2 regions of the Nocardiopsis sp. LDBS0036 genome follow, and region 2 is predicted to be linked to the other one. Evidence: predicted binding sites of a transcription regulator. Region 2 holds the regulator's gene; the other holds the start of a gene.
The links. The regulator HrcA, encoded in region 2, represses chaperone genes, less so after heat shock. The targets are predictions, from matches to a motif close to TTGGCACTCTCNNNNNGAGAGTGCCAA.

Region 1: UIS43_RS14130 (FmdB family zinc ribbon protein) is a predicted target of HrcA. The motif match lies at 1,329-1,355, and genes of this name have one in related genera.

What each region holds. Positions count from the first base shown of each region.
Region 1 covers NZ_CP141103.1:3,365,011-3,370,188, forward strand. Annotated here, with positions in the region: gene galU (UTP--glucose-1-phosphate uridylyltransferase GalU) at 1-354, opposite strand, end outside; gene UIS43_RS14125 (5-formyltetrahydrofolate cyclo-ligase) at 512-1,156, shown strand; gene UIS43_RS14130 (FmdB family zinc ribbon protein) at 1,373-1,735, shown strand; gene UIS43_RS14135 (SAF domain-containing protein) at 1,934-2,590, shown strand; gene UIS43_RS14140 (MscL family protein) at 2,696-3,103, shown strand; gene UIS43_RS14145 (M15 family metallopeptidase) at 3,166-4,272, opposite strand; tRNA gene UIS43_RS14150 (tRNA-Arg) at 4,693-4,765, shown strand; gene UIS43_RS14155 (TetR family transcriptional regulator) at 4,906-5,178, opposite strand, start outside.
Region 2 covers NZ_CP141103.1:5,937,891-5,943,068, forward strand. Annotated here, with positions in the region: gene UIS43_RS25245 (DUF3097 domain-containing protein) at 263-1,102, opposite strand; gene hrcA (heat-inducible transcriptional repressor HrcA) at 1,284-2,297, shown strand; gene dnaJ (molecular chaperone DnaJ) at 2,302-3,441, shown strand; gene UIS43_RS25260 (16S rRNA (uracil(1498)-N(3))-methyltransferase) at 3,438-4,175, shown strand; gene UIS43_RS25265 (hypothetical protein) at 4,314-5,066, opposite strand; gene UIS43_RS25270 (SigE family RNA polymerase sigma factor) at 5,063-5,178, opposite strand, start outside.

The DNA.
Region 1 (5,178 bases), 2.6 Mb from region 2:
CTCGCCCTGGCGGACGTAGTGCACCTGGGCGAGGTCGCTGGACTCGCGCACCGAGCGCAGCCGGGCGTCGTCGCCCTTGGCCTCCAACGCCTCCTCCAGCTCGTAGGCCCGGTCGAAGTGGTCCTCGATGGAGCGCTTGCTGCGTCCCGTGATCATCAGGACGTCCTGGAGGGAGGCGGCCACCGCCTCCTCCACGACGTACTGGATCGCGGGCTTGTCCACGATCGGCAGCATCTCCTTGGGCGTGGCCTTGGTCGCGGGCAGGAAGCGCGTGCCCAGGCCCGCGGCGGGTACGACCGCCTTCGTGACGGACACGGAACCGGAGGGTCGCTTGTGGTCGGTGGAGTCGTTCATGTCGGCACTTTAGGCCAGCGGTCGGCCGTCTCCGCGCCTGCACACACAGGAGGGCGCCAAGAAGTACGGATGGTTTCGGGTGGCGGAGGGTGGACCGCCACCGCTTGTTCACCGCACGGGGCAACCGGCCGGGTCGGGGCGGTGCCACACTGGGGCCATGGGCGAGAGCGGACTGCGTGAGGCCAAGGCCGGGCTGCGGAGGGGTTTCCTGGAGCGGCGGCGCGCCCGGGGCCCCGAGGAGCGCGCCCGGGCCGGGTCGGCGGTCCGCGACGCGCTGCTGGACGTCCCGTGGCTGGCCATGGGCGGGACGGTCGCCTGCTACTACTCCGTGGGCGGCGAGCCCGACACCCGCAAGCTGGTGGCGGCGCTGTGGAAGCGCGGCGCCTACGTGCTGCTGCCCGTGTTCCTGCCCGGCGGCGAACTGGACTGGGCGGCCTTCGACGGGCCGGACTCCCTGGCCCCGGCCGGTCACGGGCTGCTGGAGCCCGTGGGCCGCCGCTACGGGCCCGACGCGCTGGCCCGGGCCGACGCGGTGGTCTGCCCGGCCGTGGCCGTGGACCGGCGGGGGACGCGCCTGGGGCGCGGCGCGGGGTGCTACGACCGCGCGCTGGCCCGCAAGGGCCCGCACACCCCGGCGATCGCCCTGGTCCACGACGAGGAGTTCGTGGAGTCGCTGCCCGCCGAGCCGCACGACCTGCCGGTGGACGCGGTGGTCACCCCGTCCGGCGGGGTGCGGGTCCTCGGCGCGGGCGTGTGGCCGGGCGGACCGGACGAGCGGGAGCGGCTGAGCCGGAAGGACTGAACGGGAGCGGCCGGACCGCGGGGCGGGACCGGGGCGGGATTAACCCGGGCCCCGGGGGCGTTGTCGCTGGCGGTCGCGCTCCGGCGGCGCCCGGCGTCCGACCGCCCGCGCCCCCGCACCGGTCCCCGTGGGCGAGGCCCTGTCACGGCTCCGGTCGGCGAGCGCGTACTATTTAGCAGTCAACGGGCGAGAGTGCCAGCAAGGAGGACCCGAACAGTGCCTACGTACCAGTACGCGTGCACCGAGTGCGGCGCCCAGATGGAGGTCGTGCAGAGCTTCAGCGACGACGCGCTGACCGTCTGCCCCGAGTGCGAGGGCCGCCTGCGCAAGGTGTACTCCGCCGTGGGCATCGTCTTCAAGGGCTCCGGCTTCTACCGCACCGACAGCGGCAAGTCCTCCAACAGCTCCGTGCTGACCGGCTCGGGCTCCACCGAGAGCAAGGACAGCGGGAACTCGGGCTCCACCGACTCCTCCGCCGCGTCCTCCGCCTCCTCGGACACCAAGGGCTCCTCCTCGGACACCAGCAGCAGCACCACGGCCAAGGCCGGCAGCACCAGCGCCACCGCCGCGACGAGCTGACCGCCGGGCCGTTGACCGCCCACCGCGCCGCCGACCCCTCGGCGGCGCGCGGCATGTCCGGCTCCGCTGCGGGTGCGCCGGGCAGCCGCCCGCCCCTCCACGCCCGGGCGCCCCGACCGGACGCCCCGGTGCGCGGCCCGCGCGATCGGGCCTGTGGACAACCTCCGAACGGGCCCTCCGCGGCCTAGCGTTGAGGTTATGACCAACGCCGCACCCCCGCCCTACCGGCACCGGCGCGCGCTCACCCGGCTCCTGGACCGGCACCGGCGCGTCGTCGCCGCCCTCCTGGCCGCCGCCGCGCTCCTCAGCGCCGTCCTGGCCGTACGCCCCGCACCCGTACCCGTCACCCGCGTCCTGGTCGCCTCCCGCGACCTCGGCGCCGCGGACCCCCTCACCGAGGGCGACCTCACCGCCCGGGACCTGCCCGCCGGGTCCGTGCCGGGCGGCGCGCTCGCGGCCGACACCGCGGCCGCCGGGCTCCGTCTCAACGCTCCGGTACGCCGGGGAGAGGTGATCACCGACGCCCGGCTCGCCGACCCTCCCGCGCGGGCCTACGGCCCCGGCCTGGTCGCCGTTCCGGTGCGGGTGGCCGACCCCGGCGCGGTGGGCCTGCTCTCCCCCGGCAGCCGGGTGGACGTCCTCGCCGCCGGAGGCAGCGACGACCTCGCGCCCGCCCGGGCGGGCCCCGCCGTGGAGGTGGTCAGCGACCGCCCCGTCCTGGCCCTGCCGGAGGAGGAGTCCTCGGGCGGCGGGGAGGGCGGCGCGCTGATCGTCGTCGCGGCCACGCCCGTCGAGGCCAGGAGTCTGGCGGGCCACGCGGCCGCCTCCCGGCTGTCCATCACCATCCGCGGTTGACCGGCGACGTCCGGTGGGCAAAGCTGTCCGGGCGCCGCGGGCTCCCACCCGGGGATCCCGCTCCGGCGCCCGTACGGACACCACGAGTATGTAGGGCTTGTATCCATGCAAGGCTTCAAGAAGTTCCTGCTCCAGGGCAACCTGGTGCAGCTGGCGGTCGCGGTCGTGATCGGCGCGGTCTTCGCCAACCTCATCACCGCGTTCACCGAGGGGTTCATCACCCCGCTGATCGGCATCTTCGGCGGGGTCCCCACCTTCGGCGACCTCTACTTCGAGATCAACGGGAGCCGGTTCCTGTACGGGGCGTTCGTCGACGCGCTGATCTCGTTCCTGATCACCGCAGCGATCCTGTACTTCTTCGTGGTCCTGCCCGTGGCCAAGGTGGTGGAGCGCTTCGTCAAGGCCGAGGAGGCCACCACGCGCGAGTGCCCGCACTGCCTCAGCGAGATCAGCAAGAAGGCGTCCCGCTGCGCCCACTGCACCAGCGAGGTGGTGCCCGAGACGGCCGCCTGAGGCGGTCGGACGCGTCGGGGCGGCCCCGTGCGGGGCCGCCCCCGGCAGGCACCGGCCGAAGGTCAGCCGGTGTACTCCCAGTGCCAGGGCTCGAAGGGACTGGACTTGGCCCAGGCAGGGTGGTGCCAGCCGAAGTCGGCGCCGTTGGCCTCCATCCAGAGCCAGCGGTCGGACCGGTAGTTCTGGATGCCGCAGCCGAGGTCGATGGCCTGTCCCAGGCCGTGGTTGCTCGTGCCGGGGACGGCCGCGAAGCCCGGCGCGACCTGTCCGTAGACGCGGTGCTGGTTGGGCAGGTCGCGGTAGGCGCTGGTGATGCAGATGTTCTCGCCGAACTCGTCCACGTACCTGGCGTTGAGCTGGAGGAAGTCCACGGCCGCGTCGGCGCGCAGCTTCTTGTCGTCGTAGAGGTCGCACAGGGAGTTGGCCGGGAGCAGGCCGTTGGCCGCCCCCTCGGCGTTCGCGGCGGCGGACGGGTCGCAGTCCCCGGCGGCCATGTAGGCCTCCGGGTCGATGCCGCGGTCCTCCAGCTCCTGCACCAGCTCGTTCGTGGTCTGCTCGGACCGCTCGCGCAGGGCCTCGATGTCCGCGGCCAGCTCGACCTGTTCGAGCTGGGTGGTGGTCTGGAGCTCCTGCGCCTGGCTCGCCAGCTCGACCTGCTCCTCACGCAGGTCCGTGGCGTCCTGGATGAGCATCTGGTTGTCCTCGGAGATCTTCGCCGCGTAGGACTGGATCTGCAGGTCCTCGGTGAGGGACCCCGACGCCAGGACGGCGAGCATGCCGCCGTCGGGCTGCTTGTACAACGTGCTGGCCAGCTGGGCCAGCGGTTCGCGCATCTCGTTGAGTTCGAGTTCGGTCTGCTGGAGGTCGTAGATGGTCTGGACCAGCTCCGACTGGGCGTCCTCCAGCGCGTCCTGGCGGTCGACGAGGTCCTGGTTGGCCTCCTCCAGCTCCTGGGAGGCGGTCTCGGCCCTCTCCCGGAACTCCTCCAGGCTCGCCTCGGCGGGTTCCAGCGCGCCGGTGTGCACCGGCGCCACGAGGAGCGCGGTGACGAGCGTGAGCGTCAGCGCCTGTGCGAAGCGGACCCGGTAGGACAGGGCGAAGGCGGTGAGCGCCCCGCCGCCACCCGGTACGCGGGACCTGCGCCGCGCCGCATCAGAAGTGAACGGCACGAATGATCCTCCGGCTGCTTTTCCTCGAACACCTACCCGTGGCCGCAAGGCAACGTACTACATGTCCACATGCGGCCACGCGAGATCGGTCCACCGGACGGAGCGGGTCGCGGACGGGCCCCACCCCGCCCCGCCGCCCTCCGCTCCGGGCTTCGGTGAAACACCTGGTCACCGCCGGGCTGGTCAACGCCGAGCCCGCGCCCCCATCGTTATCGAGGGCACATATGCGGCCATAACACGACATGCGTCATGAACAACGTCACACCGCACCAGGACAACCAATCGTAGGTCAGCGTACTCCGCCATGCACGCAGAGTCCCCCAACCGCCCCCGCCGGAGGCGGACCGACACCCCATCCACGTCCATCCTGGGTTAGGCTTGGTCCGGTGGCGGGGTAAGACATACCCGCGCCAGACCCATGGCTCCGTAGCTCAGGGGATAGAGCACCGCTCTCCTAAAGCGGGTGCCGCAGGTTCGAATCCTGCCGGGGCCGCATGGGATGACCTGCGATGATCTCGCAGAGCCATCAGGGTGAGAGCCCCGTGGGTTGCGACTACGGTTGCAGCCCACGGGGCTCTGCTCGTCTCCACACGTCGTCTGGGAGCGCGCGCCCGCCCGGCCGCCCGCCTGCGGTCACCGTCGGTCGGCCGCCTCCGTGAAACCCGCGAGCAGCGCGGCCACCGTCCGCCGGACCCGGCCGCCGACCACGGAGTCCCGCGCGCCGGTGAGCACGAGGTGGTGGACCGCGCCGACCACCGCCAGCGCCAGCGCCTCGGGGTCGGCGCTCCCGTGGAGGCGCCCCAGGCGCCGCTCCGCGGTGAGGTAGTCCGCGGCCGCGGTCTCGACCGCCTCCAGACCGGCCGTGCGGTCGCCGAGGACCGCGCGCACGCGTCCGGCCAGCTCCGG
Region 2 (5,178 bases):
GCCGCTGTCCGTACTCCTGCTGACCGTCCTGCCCGTGCTCCGGCTGCTGTCCCCGGTGGGGATCCTCCGGGGGCGGGGGGTTCGTCGGGGTCTGGCTCATGCTCTTCCTTGGCTCCGCTGATGAGAGGGAGGTTCTGTACTACCGTGCTGTACCGACGACCGCGCGGGCCGGAGGCGGGCGACCTCGGCACCGGACACGGGGACCGGCGCCTCGCCCAGGTCAAATCCTAGGTCCTACCGCTCCTCCCGCGCGCAGCGCTCGCTAGGGAGCGTCCGGGTGCGGCCCGGTGACGAAGTCGATCAGCTCCTCCACCCGGCCGAGCAGAGCCGGCTCCAGATCAGCATAGGTACGGACCGACCCCAGGATCCGGCGCCACGCCTCTCCCGTCTCCATCCGCCAGCCCAGGGCGCTCACGACCCCCTCCTTCCAGGGCACGTCGCGCGGCACCTCGGGCCATGCCCCGATCCCCACGGAACCCGGCCGCACCGCCTGCCAGACGTCGACGTAGGGGTGCCCGGCCACCAGCACGTGCTCGCCGCGCACCCGCTCGGCGATCCGCGTCTCCTTGGACCCCGGCACCAGGTGGTCCACCAGGACGCCCAGCCTCCTGCCGGGCCCGGGTGAGAACTCCGCCACGATCGAGGGCAGGTCGTCGACCCCCTCCAGGAACTCGACGGCCACCCCCTCCACGCGCAGGTCGTGGCCCCAGACCTTCTCCACCAGTTCGGCGTCGTGGACGCCCTCCACGTAGATCCGGCTCTCCCGGGCCGTGCGCGCCCGCGCGCCCGGTACCGCCACCGACCCGGAGGCGCTGCGCAGCGGCCCCCGTGGAGCGGCGGAGGGGCGCACGAGGGTCACCGGCTCGCCGTCGACCAGGAACGCGGCGGGGGCGAGGTCGAACACGCGGCGGCGGCCGTGCCGGTCCTCCAGCGTGACGGTGGCCTTGTCCCAGGCCATCACCGCCCCGCAGAACGCCTCCTCGGCGTCCTCCACGACCAGTTCCCTTTCCAGGGGCACCTCGCGGACCGCCTTCTTCTTCGGGCGGCGCCAGTCCCCGGCGAGCACGTCGCGGCCGTAACGGCCGGTTCCCTTGGTAGCCACGGTCGTGCAGTCTACTGGTGGCGCGCGCCGGCGCCCCGTCGGCCGCGGCGCGTGCCGCGTGCCCGGCGGGAGCAGGGGCGGCACGGCCGCGCCGCGGCTTCACCACCCGCGGGTAACCGTCAGGGTTTGCGGCCGGGCGTAGACTTAGCACTGAGGACCATGGAGTGCCAGGAGGTGGCGAGTGCTGGATGAGCGCAAGCTCGCGGTCCTGCGTGCCGTCGTCGAGGACTTCGTCAACACCAACGAGCCCGTGGGTTCCAAGGCCCTGGCCGACCGGCACCGGCTCGGAGTCTCCCCGGCGACCATCCGCAACGACATGGTCGCCCTCGAGGAGGACGGCTACATCGCGCAGCCGCACACCAGTGCCGGACGCGTTCCCACGGACAAGGGGTACCGGCTCTTCGTCGACCGGCTCTCCTCGGTCAAACCGCTCTCCAGCGCGGAGCGGCGCGCCATCGAGTCCTTCCTCACCGGCGCCGTGGACCTCGACGAGATCGTCGCCCGGACCGTGCGGCTCCTCGCGCAGCTCACCCGCCAGGTCGCGATCGTCCAGTACCCGTCGCTGACCCGCTCGTCGGTGCAGCACGTGGAACTGGTCCCCCTCGGGGGTCAGCGGATCATGATGGTCGTGATCACCAACACGGGCCGGGTCGAGCAGCGCGTCATCGACGGCCTGGGAGAGGTCCACGAGGCCGCCGTCAACGACCTGCGCGCGATGTTGAACCGGGCCATCGCCGGACGCCACCTCGGCGACGTGCCCGACGCGGTGGAGGACCTGCCTCCGCAGGTGGCGCCCGAACACCGCCAGATGGCGGTGTCGGTCCTCTCCGTCCTGCTGGAGAGCCTCGTCGAGCGGCACGAGGAGAAGATCGTCCTCGCGGGGACGGCCAACCTCGCCGCCGTCGACTTCGCCGCCAGCCTCAGGGACGTCCTGGAGGCACTGGAAGAGAACATGGTCCTCATCCGTTTGCTGGGAGAGGCCAAGGACCCGTCGATGCTCACGGTGCGCATCGGCGCGGAGAACTTCCACGAGGGCCTGAGGTCCACCTCCATCGTGTCGGCGGACTACGGTGTGGGAAACCAGTCGCTCGCCAAGATCGGTGTGGTGGGACCCACCCGGATGGACTATCCGGGGACGATGGGAGCAGTACGCGCCGTGGCTCGCTATGTCGGACAGATTTTGGCAGGACAGTAACCCAGTGGCCAGAGACTATTACCAGGTTCTCGGAGTGCGTCGCGACGCGTCCAAGGACGAGATCAAGAAGGCCTACCGGCGGCTCGCGCGCGAACTCCACCCGGACATCAATCCGGACCCCGCAACCCAGGAGCGCTTCAAGGAGGTGACCCAGGCCTACGAGGTCCTCTCCGACGAGAACAAGCGCCGGATGTTCGACATGGGCCAGGACCCCTACGCGCCCGGCGGCGGCGGGGCCGGGGGCTTCGGCGGCGCGGGCGGGTTCGCCTTCGACGACATCATGAACGCCTTCTTCGGCGGCGGCCAGCCCGGCGGGCGCGGCCCCCGGGAACGGGTCCGCCGCGGGCGCAGCATCAAGATCCGCGTCGAACTCGACCTGGTGGAGACCGCGTTCGGGGTCAGCAAGGAGATCACCTTCCCCACCGCCATCCTGTGCGAGACCTGCCAGGGCGAGGGGACGGCGGCCGGTTCGCACCGCACCACCTGTGAGATGTGCCACGGACAGGGCGAGGTCTCCCAGGTCACGCGGTCCTTCCTCGGCCAGGTCATGACCTCCCGCCCCTGCCCCCAGTGCTCGGGCCAGGGCTCGGTCATCACCAACCCCTGCGGCGACTGCGCGGGCGAGGGCCGGGTGCGCGAGAAGGTCACCCGCACCGTCAAGATCCCCGCGGGCGTCGACGACGGCACCCGCATCCAGCTCGCCGGGGAGGGCGAGGTCGGCCCCAACGGCGGACCGCGCGGCGACATCATCCTGGAGATCATCCAGCGCCCGCACCCCACCTTCGAACGTCGCGGCGACGACCTGCACTGCACGGTGACCGTCCCCATGACGGCCGCCGCGCTGGGCGCCTCCTTCGCCTTCGACACCCTCGACGGCACCGAGAACATCGACCTGCGCCCGGGCACCAACTCCGGCCACGTCATCACCCTCCCCAACAAGGGCGTCAGCCACCTCGACGGCGGCGGCCGGGGCGACCTGCGCATCCGCGTCGACGTGGAGACCCCGAGCAGGCTGGACGAGGAGCAGGAGGCCCTCCTGCGCAAGTTCGCCGAACTGCGCGGCGAGGACCAGACCCCGGGACGCTTCAGTCCCGGACACGGCGGGTTCTTCTCCAAGATCCGCGACGCCTTCGGCGCCAAGTGACGCCGCCGGTCTTCCTGGTCGAGGCCGCCGACCTGGCGGCCGACCGGGTGACGGTGGACGGCGCCGAGGGCCGCCACGCCGCCGTGGTGCGCCGCATCCGGGAGGGCGAGACCGTCGACCTCTCCGACGGACGCGGTCTGCGCGCCCGCTGCACGGTGACCGCCGTGGGCGGGGACCACATCGTCTGCGCGGTGGTGGAGCGCCGGGAGGAACCGGCGCCCCGCCCCCGCCTGACCGTGGTCCAGGCACTGCCCAAGGGCGACCGGGGCGAACTGGCCGTGGAGATGATGACCGAGGCCGGAGCGGACGCGGTCGTGCCCTGGGCGGCGGAGCGCTGCGTCACCCGCTGGAAGGGCAACCGCGCCGCCAAGGCGCTGGCCAAGTGGCGTGCGACCGCCCGCGAGGCGGCCAAGCAGGCCCGGCGTGCGCGGCTGCCCGAGGTGGCCGACCTCGCCGACCGCACCGCCGTGGTCGAACTGCTGGCGGGGGCGGACCTGGGCGTCGTGCTGCACGAGGACGGCGCCAGCCGCCTGTCACAGCTGGAACCGCCTGTCGGACAGGACGCCGACGTCGTCGTGGTGGTCGGTCCCGAGGGCGGCTTCTCCGACGCCGAGCTGGAGGCGTTCGACGCCGCGGGCGCGGTCCGGGCGCTGCTGGGGCCGAGCGTGCTGCGCACCTCCACCGCCGGGGTCGCCGCCCTGTCGGTGCTCCAGGCCCGCACCGGCCGCTGGTAGGGCGCACGGACCGACGCTGAACACACGGGAGGCGCCCGAACGCGTCCGGGCGCCTCCCGTGTGTCTGTGTCCAGCGGGTGACTCCTGCGCGGGACCGGCCCCGGCGTGTACGGGGACGGACCCTCCGTGAGGGGCGTGTCAGCTGCTGGGAGCCGTCTTGGCGCCGTTGTCGCCTCCGGTGGTGCCGGTGCCGCCCGTGCCGGTTCCGTCGCCTCCGGTCTCGCCGCCGGTGCCGTCGCCGCCGGACGGCTCCTCACCACCGGTTCCGCCGCCGTCGCCGCCGCCCTCCTCGCCGGTGGACCCGTCGCCGGTGCCGCTGCTCGGCTCGTCGCTGGGCTCGCACTCCTCCTCGGAGGCGGCCTTCTCGCCCTTCTCCCCCTCGGAGCTGGACGGGGCCGGGGAGGCGGGCTCCTCGGGCGTCGGACACGTGGTGGCGGCCGTGACGCCCTCCTCGGAGGGAGCGGGCTCCTCCTCGTCGTCCTCCGGGGTGGGGGAGGAGGCCGGGTCGCGCGGCGGCTCCTCCTCCTGCTGGGTGGTGCCGTCCACGGAGCCGGTGGAGGGGTCCGGAGCGATCACACCGCCGCCCTCGCCCTCCTCCTCGGCGGGCGCGCCCTCGCGGTCGGCGCCCGCGGGGACGATCTCCAGCACGTGGTCGCGGACCTGGGGGCTGGAGATGACCACGGACCCGGCGATCAGGGCGGCTCCCGCCACCGCCACCGCCGGACGTAGCCAGGGCATACCGAACCAGGCCGAACCGCGGCTGCGCTCAGTGCGCTCACGGATCAGGTTCAACGCCTCGGGAGAGGTCGTGACCGTGTCGGCCTCGGCCTTGAGCAGGTGGCGCAGCTGCTCCTCGAACGGATCGTTCGTGGGGTTCGTGGGGCTGGTCATGTCGTTTGCTCCAGAACAGAGCGGAGCGCGGAGATACCGCGGGACGTGTGGCTCTTCACCGCGCCCCGGCTGATCCCCATGGCGTCCGCGATCTGTGCCTCGGACAGGTCGC